Regions from separate parts of the Devosia sp. 1566 genome, predicted to be linked through region 3. Evidence: riboswitches for the same ligand, from Rfam matches in the RefSeq annotation. Region 3 holds a riboswitch; each other region holds the start of a gene.

Region 1 (4,188 bases), 890 kb from region 3:
AACTGCGGCTTGTTCCGCGGCCTTCAGCTTTCGCGGCATATAGCGCCTGGTCTGCCTGCCGGAAAAGCTCCTCTCCTGCCTCTTCCAAACGAAAGGCCAGCCCCACGGAGGCGCCCAGCTGGACCTTTGCACCATGATATTCAAACGGCAACTGCATGACCTCCACTATCTGACGGGCCAAGCGCTCAGCATACTCAGGCCCATGCTCCGCGTGTAAAACTACCGCGAACTCGTCACCTCCAAGTCTGCCGACAAGAGGAACGTCGACACAGCAAGCACGCAACCGCTGTGCCATCTCTCTGAGACATGCATCACCAAAGGCGTGACCGTAAGTGTCGTTTATGGCCTTGAAGCCATCGAGGTCCACGAGCAGCAAGGCGCTGATTCCTTGCGGCCGATCCAGGCGCGCCTGAAGGCGTGCCCTGTTGGCTAAACCCGTCATGGCATCTGTCTCTGCAAGATGACGCATGCGGTCGATCAGGAGACGATCCTCGGTGATGTCCTGCTTGGTGCCGAAGAGCCTTTCAGGGCGGCCGTTGGTCAACTGGACCCCTGCTGAAAGACGCATCCATCGCTTCTGACCATCCGCTCGGATGATCTCGGCGTCCATGGTGAACTCGCCTCTAGCTTCGATAGCCCGCGCGCGGGATTCTTCCATCGCGGCTCGCGAGGTATCCGAATAGTGGCTGACTGTGCGGTCCCGGCTCAGAGGGGCGCCTCGCTCGATACCAAACAGGTCATAAACTCCAGAACTCCACCGAAGCGCATTTTCAGCCAGATGACACTGCCAAATGCCCAAACCGGCGCTCGCTGTAGCCTGGTCTATGAGTATCAGGTCGTCGCTCACGTCGAATGATGCGGGACCTCCGCTTTCAATCTGTCCGGGATGAAAGGCCTCCAGCGCAATCATGGCTAATTGGTTCGCCGTGCCGAGGCTCCGTGGCGTTTTATCACCCAACGTCAGCAGATGGCTGGGAGAGTGGGCGTTCCCACCAAGAGGCAGAAAAGCAAGAAAGCCAACCGGCGAACCGTCAGCAAACCTTAGTTGGTCGGGAGCGAGCGTTTCGTGGGCATAGAGGTTGGCCAGGACCAAGGGTAGCCGGACTGTCCGCGCGCGCCGCTCAAAGTTCAAAGCGGCACCTTTCAACACAAGGGAGGATCCACTCTGAACAGTTGGAGTTGAACCGCCGGCCGTTAAACAGCGAAGACTGGCGGAGGATAGACCCAGCAAGGAGCGAATGCGATCCAACCTGCTGCCCAGCTTTCGCTCAGGAACAGCTGCGTATGGCGGTCGCATGTCGAACAACTTCACGTTGGCCCCTCAGTATTGGCTAACGGACCCTAACTCATGTTCTTTAAGAAATTTTCGGCCCGTAGGCTACTGTGTCACGGCGCCCGATAATCAATGGCAGAGCGGGAATAGGCTTTGCCGATCAAGACCATCTCTGGCTGGACATACGGCGCTTTCAGGCGGTCTCACCCCAGCGATCACGATAGACCAGCTGCTCGAGCGGGAGGCGCTGGCGCCATCCACGCTGCTCGAGTTCTGGGCTCGTCATTGTCTGCTCTACCAGCCCCGCGCAGAGATAGGCGACCACACGTAGCTGGGAGGGAATGCCCAGCACCTCCTTGAGAGCTCCTTCATCGAGGATACTCACCCAGCCGACACCAACCCCTTCTGCGCGGCCGGCCAGCCACAGGTTCTGGATGGCACAAACCGTGCTGAACACGGCCATGTCCGGCATATGGGTCGCCCCAAGCGCCACCGGACCTGCCCTGCCCGGGTCGCAGGTCACGCAAATCCCGACAGGAGCCTGCAAAATGCCCTCAAGCTTGAGGGCCGCATAGGCTCCTCTGCGCTCAGGCGGGAACATGGCCATCGCCTCTGCATTGGCGCGCTCGAAAATGGCCCTGATCCGCGCTTTTTGTGCTAGTGCGGTGACGATCAGGAAGTTCCAGGGCTGCATCAACCCTACTGAGGGAGCATGGTGGGCGGCCTCTAGCATGCGCCATAGCACCGGCTCCGGAATGGCGTCGGGCAGAAAATCCCGTCTCACGTCGCGGCGCGTCTGGATGGCCCTGTACACCGCGGCCTTCTCCTCGGCGGAAAACGGACCTGACGGTGCATATTGAAGGGCGGCGGGGCGATCAAAACTGGCAGGCATGGCGATGCTCCTGTGGTTTGACAGGGGCTGCTCTCCACACAGCGACCGATATAGGCCTGGCCGGTCTTCTGGCTTCGGTTCAACTCCTTCGGGAGCCTTCCCGGCCAAGACCAGTGGCATAGTTCCCGAGGATCCCCGTTACAGCGCTGGGCGCGCCGCGGTTTTGCACCGCGTTTCCGATTCTCCCGCAAGCGCGGGCACCGAGGCAACAAATTGCTAGAGCCGGTTTCCGTTCTTGTCCAGCTTCGAAAGTTCACCGACGGACCAGGATCCCGCTAGCAGCGCGCAACATGCAGCGGATATCGATCAAGGTCGCCGCAGGCACAGCGCCGCATCTGGAAGCAGGGATTAAGCAGACACCCGTCTTGCACGCGTGGGTTTGGTGCCGCGCGATTGCCATCAATTGGGCGCCCAGGTGGCCTCGACGTGGTGTGCGGCCGATCGGTGCACTTGTAGGAATTGACCGTCGGGTTCGTCCATCGCCGCGCCGGGGACGAATATAGGCCTACCAGAGATGGCCGGAATCGATCACCGGCTTGTGAGCTTGTGGCTTGCCGCGTTCGTGGACAGGGTGTTCGCGATGCGTCGAGTAACAAGGGGAGACGGTCACCATGACCACCGATTGCACCGGGCGGATCGCCAGCCGTAGCGAACAAACAATAGCGGCCTATCGCCAGAGGGTCCATGACTTACGCCTGATGGCCGAGCGGGAAGATCGGGCCGGCGGGGATATGCTGGAACTCACCGGCTGGTTCTGTGCCCAGGATGAACGCTGGTCGCCCAGCACCGTGCGGCAGTATCGGGCCGCCATCCTGATGGCACTGGAGACGTTACCATTTCATCCTACAGCACGTACGCTCCTTGTAGAGCGCTTGCGCAGGGGGCCCTTGCCGACGAACTCGGGACCTCGAAAGACCTCGGCAAAGAAGCGCAAGAGCCTGCCCATCGCGCAGTTCACCCGGCTGGAGCAGTTCCTCCATGATTCGGGACGGTCAGATGACAAGCTGATCCGGGGCTTCCTGGTCTTCGGGGCAGCGCTCTTCCTGCGGCCGGTCGAATATCTCAACGCTCGGGTGGAGGGCATGATGTTGATGGTGCAGAACGCCAAGGCCACCAATGGGCGGGGAAATGGCGAGGAACGCGCGCGTGATCTCCAATCCATGGGCAAGAAGGCCATTGCCGCTCTTGTGAAGTTCGTCGAGCGCCTGCGTACGGCGGTCCAGGAGGCCGGCGCCTGGAAGAAGCTCCATAACCGGCTCGCTTCGCGATTAGCCCGCATCTGCAAATGCCTCGGCATCGCGCGGGTTAGCCTCTACACCCTGCGCCATGTCGGGATGGCTACGGCCAAGAGCTGGATGGCGCCCGAGGAGGTCGCCGCCTCTGCCGGTCATGCCTCGGTGCACACTGCCATGACGCATTATGCCAAGCGCAGGACCGGTTGGGTGGGGCTCAGGCTGGCAGGACGACCCTCGCCGGCAAGCGTAGCGAGGGTCAGGGGTGCTGCACAGGTCTTTCGGCCCTCGGGGCAGACTATGTGTCAATGGAAGTGAGGGGCACAATGCAGACCCTTGCAAAGCCGAGCTGGATCCGCGATTGTACCTCGGCTTGTACCAACCGGCGTTTTATGCCGCGTGCAAACCGCCAATATCCGGGCGAAAACGTGGAATTCGTGCAGAGTCCCTCCCGCTCCGCCACTTTCCTTACTTAGAATGGTTGAATTCACGAAGGTAAGCGACGTCGCTTAGCTCTGGACCGTAAAAGCAAGCCTAACATGTGCAGCAGCGTGGCCGTTCGGCGTGGTGGAACCGGGAAAAATAATGTCTCGACCTGTGAACCGCCTTTCGGTGAAGGCGGAAAAGACGCGCAGGGCGTGGCCCTTCTTGCTGTGGCCCTGATGGCTGTCCATTCAGCCTTAGCGCAGCATCAATGCCGAGAGCGTCGGTGTTTTCCTAAATGCCCATCATTGCCGCCCGCAGCAGCCATCGGATCGCTGCCCTGCTTGTAGTCGCCAACATCCGTAAGA
Region 2 (4,188 bases), 580 kb from region 3:
GGGCGCCGCCTCACCCCACACTTATGCGCTGCGCCCGTCCGATGCCGGCGCGCTGCAGGATGCTGATCTGGTGTTCTGGACCGGCGCTGGCATGGAGCTGTTCCTCGCCGATGCACTGACCACCCTTTCAGGGCAAGCCGAAGTGGTGGAGCTGAGCCAGGCGCCCGGCATCACCCTCCTGCCAGTCCGTGAAGGCGGCACTTTCGAGGCCCACAGCCACGAGGGCGAGGGTCATGACCATGAGCACGACCACGAGGGTCACGATCACGAAGGCCATGACCACGAAGAGCACGACCACGAGGCGCACGATCACGAAGAGCACGCCCACGAAGGGCACGACCACGACCATGGCGGCGACATGCATTTCTGGCTCGATCCGCAAAACGCCATGCACATGGTCGATGCCATCGCCGCAGCGCTGAGCCAAGCTGATCCCGGTAACGCCACGGCCTACGCCGCCAATGCCGAGCGCGAAAAAGCCAACCTCGTCGCGCTGCAAGCCGAACTGACCGCGACCCTCGCGCCCGTCGCCGACAAGCCCTTCCTCGTCTTTCACGACGCTTACCAGTATTTCGAGAACCGCTTTGGCCTCACCGTCGCGGGCTCCGTCACCGTCACCCCCGACGTCATGCCCGGCGCCCAGCGGATCGACGCCCTGCGCGCCCGCGTGGCCGAACTCGGGGCCACCTGCGTTTTTGCCGAACCCAATTTCGAGCCAACCATCATTGCCGCGATCACCGAAGGCAGCACGGCCAAGGCGGGTGTGCTCGACCCCGAAGGCGGGGCCCTCACTGAAGGCCCAAACCTTTACCCCGAACTGCTGCGCGGCCTCGCCAATGGGCTCCTCGATTGCCTGGGCTAACTAACCCAGCGGCCCCTTGAAGATAAAGAATGCCCCGAGCGCAATGAGCCCGAACCCGACTCCGTGGTTCCAGGTGAACTGCTCGCCGAGGTAAGTGGCGCTGAACAGCACAAAGACCGACAGGGAAATCACCTCCTGAATGGTCTTGAGTTCGGCGCCGCTATAAACCCCGTAGCCGATGCGATTGGCGGGCACCGCCAGCCAATACTCGAAAAAGGCGATGCCCCAGCTTGCCAGCACCACCACCCACAGCGCCGTGCCGGGGAATTTGAGGTGCCCATACCAGGCAAAGGTCATGAAGAGGTTGGACGCGATCAAGAGCCCGATCGGGGCCAGCGTGGCAAAGTTCCAGCCCATTGCGATTACCGCGCGCCCTTGGTGGGCTGTTCGAGCGCATACAGCGCATCGCTGATCGACTCGAGCTTCTTGCGCAGCAGCTCCTGGGCGTCGTGCAGCCCGCGATTATAGTAATAGGCGCCCATCTTTTCGGCAAAAAAGGTCATCAGCATCTCGGCCGGCATCTGCCCGATGGTCTGGTCCAGCTCCAGCCGGAAATAATCCTGAATCTCCGCCACCATGGCCTTGGTTTCGTCGCGGCTGAACTTGATCGGCTTCATTGGGATGGGGCTCCAGAATCGGCGGCACGATAATGCCGCGATCGCCCGTCCGGCAAGCGCCACGCCGCGATTGACCCCTCCGGCCCGCCATGCGAGAACACAGCCTGTGTCGGTTCCCCAAGCCCGTTGTGGCGCGGGGATCAAAAGGGAACACGGTGCGGATTACCCATCAGGGGCCAAAACCGTGGCTGCCCCCGCAACTGTAAGCGGTGCGCTCCTCTCCTTATGCCACTGGCAGCCAAGCTGCCGGGAAGGCGAGAGGCGCTCTATTCACCGCAAGCCAGGAGACCTGCCGGCACAGCAACGAGCTTGTAAGCTCTTTTTCGTTCCGCGCACGGAGGGTGCCGCATGAATACCGCCACTGTTTCGACTGGCCTTCAGTCTCTCTCGCTGTCCCAGCGTCTTGTCGCCGGCTCGCTCGCGCTCCTGCTTGGGCTGACCCTGCTGGTCGGCACCGGCTTTGCCGGCGATTATCGCCTGCACAACGGCGCCCATGACACCCGCCACGCCATGGGCTTTCCCTGCCACTAAGGCCGGGCACGAGAGACGAACAAAGATGTTCCGCAATCTGTTTTTCGCTGCGCTGGTCGCAGCCCTTTGTGCTGGCCTTGTGGCATCCACGGTCCAGCATTTCCGCATCACCCCGCTGATCCTCCATGCCGAAAGCTTTGAAGGGGAGGGCGGCCATTCCCATGGCGAAGAGGCCCCCGCCGCGCATAGCCACGATGCGGCCACCCCGGCCCATGATCACGGCGCCGACGAATGGGCGCCCCAGGACGGTTGGGAGCGCACAGGCTATACCGTGCTCGCCAATCTCCTCGCCGCCGCCGGCTTCGCCCTCGTGATCGGCGCCGTGGGCCTCCTGGCCAATATCCCCATCGCCACCGGCAATGCGCTGTTGTGGAGCCTGGCCGGTTTTGCCAGCTTCTCCCTCGCGCCCGCCTTTGGCTTGCCGCCCGAGCTGCCCGGCATGCCCGCCGCCGGTCTGGGCGCCCGCCAGCTCTGGTGGGTCGCGACGGCCCTTGCCACCGGCGCCGCCTGCCTGCTGCTGGCTAAGACCCGGGCGGGCTGGGCCATTGCCGTGGCGCTCGCACTCGTCCTCGCGCCGCACATCGTGGGCGCCCCCGCGGCTCCCGAAGAGCCAAGCGCCGTTCCGGCCCATCTCGCCACCGCCTTTGCCGCCGCCACCATCGGCACTTCAGCTGTGTTCTGGCTGGTGCTGGGTGTCGTCTTCGGCCTCGTCAATGATCGCCTCGCCCGCCGCGAGGCGTCCCACCCCATCGGAGCTCCCGCATGACCACCAAGATCCCCACCACCGTCATCACCGGCTTTCTGGGCGCGGGCAAGACCACGCTTGTGCGTCACCTCCTCGCCCATGCCCCCAAGGGCAAGCGCATCGCCCTCATCATCAATGAATTCGGCGATCTCGGCGTCGACAAGGACATCCTCGCCGGCTGCGGCGACGAGACCTGCCGTGAAGAGGACATGGTCGAACTCTCCAATGGCTGCATCTGCTGCACCGTGGCCGACGAATTCATTCCCACCATGCAGGCACTGCTGAATCGCCCTGAAAAATTCGATCACATCGTCATCGAAACTTCGGGTCTGGCTCTGCCCCAGCCCCTGATCCGCGCCTTCAATTGGCCCGAGATCAAGGCGCAGGTGACCGTTGATGGCGTGGTGACCGTGGCCGATGCCGCAGCGCTTGCCGAAGGCCGCTTTGCCGCCGATGAAGCGGCTGTCGACCGCCAGCGCCGCCTCGACGAAATGCTCGACCACGAAACCCCCTTGGGCGAGCTCTTCGAGGATCAGCTTGCCGCCGCCGACATGGTCATCATCAACAAGACCGATCTCGTGGATCCCGCCACCCTCGAAAAAGTCGAGCAGAATATCCGCGCCGAGCTGCGCCCCGGCGTCGGCATTGTTCGCGCCGCCAATGGCCATGTCGATATCGCGGCGCTTCTGGGCCTTGGCATGGCTTCCGAAGACGACATCGCCAACCGCCCCAGCCACCACGAACTCGAGCACGAGGGCGAAGGGCACGAGCACGACGATTTCGACAGCTTTTCGCTCCAGCTCCCCGCCATCGCCGGCAAGGACGAGCTGCTTGCCATCATCGAGGACACGATCCGCACCCATGACGTGCTGCGCCTCAAGGGCTTTGCCGCCGTGCCGGGCGCGGCTGCGCGCCTCGCCATCCAGGCCGTCGGCCCCCGCATTACCGCCTATTTCGACCGCCCCTGGGCGCCCGGCGAAACCAGGCAAACCGCACTCGTCGTCATCGGCCAATCCCCGCTGGACCGCGCCGCCATCACCCAAAGCCTGCGCCGCGCCGAAGCCGTGGCGGCATAAGTTCCAAGAGAATGGCACAGGCACGGCACATTCGGCTTCATCCCACCGTCCCCCGTGCGGGGAGGGGGTTGTCGTGCTCGTGCCGTGGCATATCTGTGGCCTTCATCACCACCCCCTCCCTCGATCTCTCCCCTCAAGGGGGAGGGAAGCACAAGAGCCCCACGCTCAGTGACTTCGGCTCCTGCCCTCCCTCCCCTCAGGGGGGAGGGCCGGGGAAGGGGGCTCTCGTCTCCTCCACCAAGGCCCGCTGACATGCACCTTCTTTCCGCCCAAGCCGGTGCCATCCAGCAGGAAGGCGAGGCCATCGATCTCGCCCAAACCCCTGGCGCCTTCATCTTCGCCTCCTCGGCCGATAGC
Region 3 (4,188 bases):
GGGTCACGCCATCGACGATGATCTTGCTGCCAGCCTTCCAGCTCACGCCATGGGCGGCAATGGTCATCGCGCACCCCGCCCGCGATATAGGATGACGGCAAAGAACGGCACCCCGACCAGCGCGGTGACCACCCCGATCGGCAGCACCTGCTGGGGCAGGATGATGCGCGAAACGATGTCGGCCAGCACCATGAACACCGCTCCCACCACCACGCAGGCGGGCAGCAGCCGCAGATGGTGCGGGCCCACGATGAAGCGGGCGACATGGGGAATGACGAGGCCCACAAAACCGATCGAGCCCACCATCGACACCATGGTTGCGGCCATGAGGGCGGTGAGCGCAAACAGCACCACCCGCACCTGCGCCACGGGCACGCCGAGCGAACGAGCGGCGTCATCCCCGAAGGTGAAAGCATCGAGCGCCCTCGCATAGCGCAGGCACACGACAAGCCCCGCGCCAACCACGCCCGCGGCGAGGCCCACATCGCTCCAGCGCACGCCGGCAAAACTGCCCAGCAGCCAGAACATGACGCTGCGCGCCTGTTCGGCATCGGCCGAAGTGCTGACGACATAAGAGGTCAGCGCATTGAACAATTGCGAAGCGGCGACACCGGCCAGGATCGTGCGCTCGGCGCTGCCCGCCGCGCCTCGCGCGAGGAGAATGACAAAGGCAAAGGCGGCCAGGGCTCCGGCAAAGGCGCCCAGCGGAATGGCGGCGCTACCCGCCCCCATGCCGAGCACGATAACGCAGACCGCCCCGGTCGAGGCGCCTGCCGAAACGCCCAGCACATAGGGTTCGGCCAGCGGATCGCGCAGCAGCGATTGCAGGATCGCGCCACACAGCGCCAGCCCCGCCCCGCAGGCGGCCGCTACCAGTGAGCGGCTGAGCCGATAATCCCAGATCACGCTTTCCTGGATGCGGCTGATCTCGAACTGCGTCCAGCCCAGGCGGTTGGTGATGGCCTGGAGCGTGGTGTGGAGCGAAATGGGCATTTCGCCAATCCCCACGCCCAGCGCCACGGCAAGGGGCAGCAGCAAGGCTGCCCCCGCGATCACCGATCCCCCCAGCCGCGCGCGGCGCCGCTGGGTCATCGCCATGGTCATTGCAGCAGGCCCTGGCTCTGCAGCGCCCCCGCCATAATTTCGAGCCCGCCTATGGTGCGCAGGGTCGGGTTCATTGCCTGCGCGTCGAGCAGCACCAGATGGTCCGCCTGCACGGCGCTGAGCTGGCTGACCACCGGGTCGGTTTGGAGAAACTCCATTTTGACGGCAGGGTCATCGGCCGGCCGGTTGCGCCGGTCCATCGTGCCTACGACGATGACGGTGGGGTCGGCCGGCGCAATGGCTTCCCAGCTCACCAGCGGCCAATCTTCTTCGCTGTCGACGATGTTGCGGGCACCCAGCACCTCCATCATATAGGCCGAAGCGCCATTGCGGCCCGCCACCCAGGCATCCCCGGCGATTTCAGGGCTCGAAAACCAGAACACCATGGAAAGCCCCGCCGCACGCTTCCCCAGTTGCGCGCGCACGGCCGCTTCGCGGCTGCGCAGCTCGCTCACGAGTTCGGCCCCCCGCTCATTGACGTCAAAGATCGCCGCCAATTCGCTGATCTCCTGGTAGAGCAGTTCGCTGGTCCAGGGTTCGAGGCGCACGCCATCGCCGTTGCTGGCATCCTTCATGGCGCAGGTGGTCGGCGAGATATAGCTCGGGATCCCGAGATCAGCATATTGCTCGCGGTTACCCGCTTCATCGCGCATCCCGAACTGGGCGGCAATGAAATCGGGCTCGGTGCCAAGGATTGCTTCATAGCTCGCGGTGCTGTCGGCCAGGCGCGGCACTTTTGCGTTGTCGGCGGCAACCTCTTCGAGCACCGGCGAAACCCAGGTGGCGGTGCCCACCATGCGATCGGCCAGACCGAGCAGCAGCAGGATTTCCGAGCTGTTCTGCCCGATGCCGACGGCCCGCTGCGGTGCCTCGGTAAAGGTGAGTTCGACCCCGCAATTTTCGAGCTGCAGGGGGTATTGGGTTGCGTGTTGGGCCAAGGCCGTGCTGGCCGTGGCAACAAAAATGCCGCTGGCCAGAAGGGAGAATAGACGCATCGAAACCTCTCGTGATGCTGTTCAAGCCAAACGATCAGCCAGACACGAGGGGAAAGTTGAGGTCATGCTGCCGCTACCCCGAAGAGGGCGCAGCGGCAACGATCGGACCAGGCAAGAGCCGGTCCGCACCCCACCGAAACACCTCGTTCGGTTTGCTGGTCGATGTCCCGGCAGGTCTCCTGGCTCGCGGCTCTGGCGCTCCTCGTCCCCTTCCCGGTCGCTTGACCAGTGGCTTGGACGGTGAACTTGCCGCTTACAGTTGCGAGGGCAGCTTCGGTTTTGGCCCCTGATGGGTAATCCGCACCGTATTCCCTTTTCATCCGCGCTCGATGGCGGAACCGTGACCCCGCCGTCTTAGCGGCGCGTCGGACCCTGGGCAAGGGGGAAGTGGCGGAGGGGGTGTCGCGGTCAGCCGCTCGCCAGCCGCGCCACCGAGCTGCGCACCACTAGTTCCGCGCGCAACAGGATATTGGTGGATTTGGGCTGCTCGTCGGCCAGCAGGGTCAGCAGCAATTCCATCGCCGCTTCCCCGATCCGGTGCCGGGGCTGCTTCATCGTCGTCAGCGACGGGCTGACAAAGCTGGCAAAGGAAATATCGTCGAACCCCATCACCGAAAACTGCCGCGGCAGTTCATAGCGGCGCGTGTTGAGCGCGATGATGACCCCGAGGGCCGTTGCATCATTGACGCAGAAAAACGCGCTGGGCAGCGCATCGCGCACAAACATCAGCTCGGCGGCGGCGCGTCCGCTTTCCGTCGTGCCATCGCCATCGAGGATCAGCCGCGGATCGATGCGGATGCCGGCCCCTTCAAGGGCCGCGCGATAGCCCGCTTCGCGCAAGCGGTTAATCTCCCGGCTGCTGGAATGGCCGATAAAGGCGATGCGCCGGTGCCCCTGCGAAATCAGGTGCTCGGTGGCGACGCGGGCGCCCTCGACATTGTCGACCCCGACAAAGGGAATGCTTTGCCCCGTCACCGGCTCGTTAACGGCGACGGTCGGGGGCAGGCGGGTTTCGCCGCGATCCTGCCCGAAGCCGAACGGCAGGTGGCCGGTAAAGAGGATCAATCCATCCGCCTGGTTGGAGCTGATGAACCGGAGATAATCGGTTTCCCGGCTCGGATCGTTCTGGGTATTGCCGATCAGTACCCCATAGCCGCGCTTGCTGGCTTCAGTCTCGAGACCCACGAGGATGTTGGAGAAATTGGGGTCGCCCACATCGGGGGCAAGGATCAGGATCATGTTGGAGCGCCGCATGCGCAGCGAGCGCGCCAGGGCATTGGTGGTGTAGCCGGTGCGGGCAACGGCTTCGGCGACCTTGCGGCGGGTGGCGTCGGCGACTTTGGTCGGCTCGTTGATGGCGCGGCTGACGGTGGCGATCGACACCCCGGCCATGGCCGCAACATCTTCAATGGTCGCCAGCTTTTGCTGCTGCACTCCGCCCCGCTCCGCCCTCCGCGCCGCTCGGTTGCGCTGCAACCGGCTTACGCCCAGACAAGTGTCATTTGCGCGATCAATCAGTGCGCCTGTGCCCCTTAGCAGAGGTCGACCCAGGCGGCACGCTCTACCACTCCCCCATAGCAGTTATGCACCTGTGTAAACCTTTACATCAATCCTGAAAACCTTTACACCGGCACTCAAGCAGAGAGCCGCACAGTAAGTGCGCCATGCTTGGGGGAGGGCGGCAGCATGATCGATGCGCAAGACGCAAATGCGTCCCCGATCTTGTCGGCCCACCGCATTTCCAAGTCCTTTGGCGATATTCCGGTGCTGTTCAGCATCGATTTCGACATCAGGCCCGGCGAGGTTCACGCCATTATCGGCGAGAATGGCGCGGGCAAGTCGACGCTGATCAAGATCCTCTCCGGTATCGAGCAGCCGACCTCGGGCACCATCACCTATCAGGGGCAAACCGTGGTCTTGCCACCCGATGGGCAGGCGGCGGCCATGGGCATCGTGGTGATCCACCAGGAATTGCTGCTGGCCGAACATTTGAGCGTCGCCGACTCCATTTTCCTCGGGCGCGAATTGCGCCGCGGCCCATTCTTGCAGCTCAAGCAGATGCGCGAGCAGACCCGGGCCATCCTCGACA

The links. Region 3 has a riboswitch for cobalamin ahead of ELX51_RS00295 (ABC transporter substrate-binding protein). Riboswitches for the same ligand answer to the same signal wherever they lie in the genome.
Region 1: it holds a riboswitch for cobalamin, as region 3 does, so the genes downstream of both, bluB (5,6-dimethylbenzimidazole synthase) here and ELX51_RS00295 (ABC transporter substrate-binding protein) in region 3, are expected to answer to the same signal.
Region 2: it holds a riboswitch for cobalamin, as region 3 does, so the genes downstream of both, ELX51_RS03150 (CbtB domain-containing protein) here and ELX51_RS00295 (ABC transporter substrate-binding protein) in region 3, are expected to answer to the same signal.

What each region holds. Positions count from the first base shown of each region.
Region 1 covers NZ_CP034767.1:3,352,651-3,356,838, reverse strand. The annotation lists gene ELX51_RS16030 (diguanylate cyclase) at 1-1,150, opposite strand, end outside; gene bluB (5,6-dimethylbenzimidazole synthase) at 1,467-2,165, opposite strand; cobalamin riboswitch at 2,206-2,385, opposite strand; gene ELX51_RS16020 (hypothetical protein) at 2,777-3,715, shown strand; gene ELX51_RS16015 (hypothetical protein) at 4,089-4,188, opposite strand, start outside.
Region 2 covers NZ_CP034767.1:646,004-650,191, forward strand. The annotation lists gene znuA (zinc ABC transporter substrate-binding protein ZnuA) at 1-862, shown strand, start outside; gene ELX51_RS03140 (DMT family protein) at 863-1,219, opposite strand; gene ELX51_RS03145 (DUF2164 domain-containing protein) at 1,225-1,479, opposite strand; cobalamin riboswitch at 1,573-1,791, shown strand; gene ELX51_RS03150 (CbtB domain-containing protein) at 1,828-2,010, shown strand; gene ELX51_RS03155 (CbtA family protein) at 2,036-2,776, shown strand; gene cobW (cobalamin biosynthesis protein CobW) at 2,773-3,831, shown strand; gene cobN (cobaltochelatase subunit CobN) at 4,084-4,188, shown strand, end outside.
Region 3 covers NZ_CP034767.1:69,423-73,610, forward strand. The annotation lists gene ELX51_RS00285 (ABC transporter ATP-binding protein) at 1-67, opposite strand, end outside; gene ELX51_RS00290 (iron ABC transporter permease) at 64-1,092, opposite strand; gene ELX51_RS00295 (ABC transporter substrate-binding protein) at 1,101-2,099, opposite strand; cobalamin riboswitch at 2,251-2,457, opposite strand; gene ELX51_RS00300 (LacI family DNA-binding transcriptional regulator) at 2,508-3,533, opposite strand; gene ELX51_RS00305 (sugar ABC transporter ATP-binding protein) at 3,786-4,188, shown strand, end outside.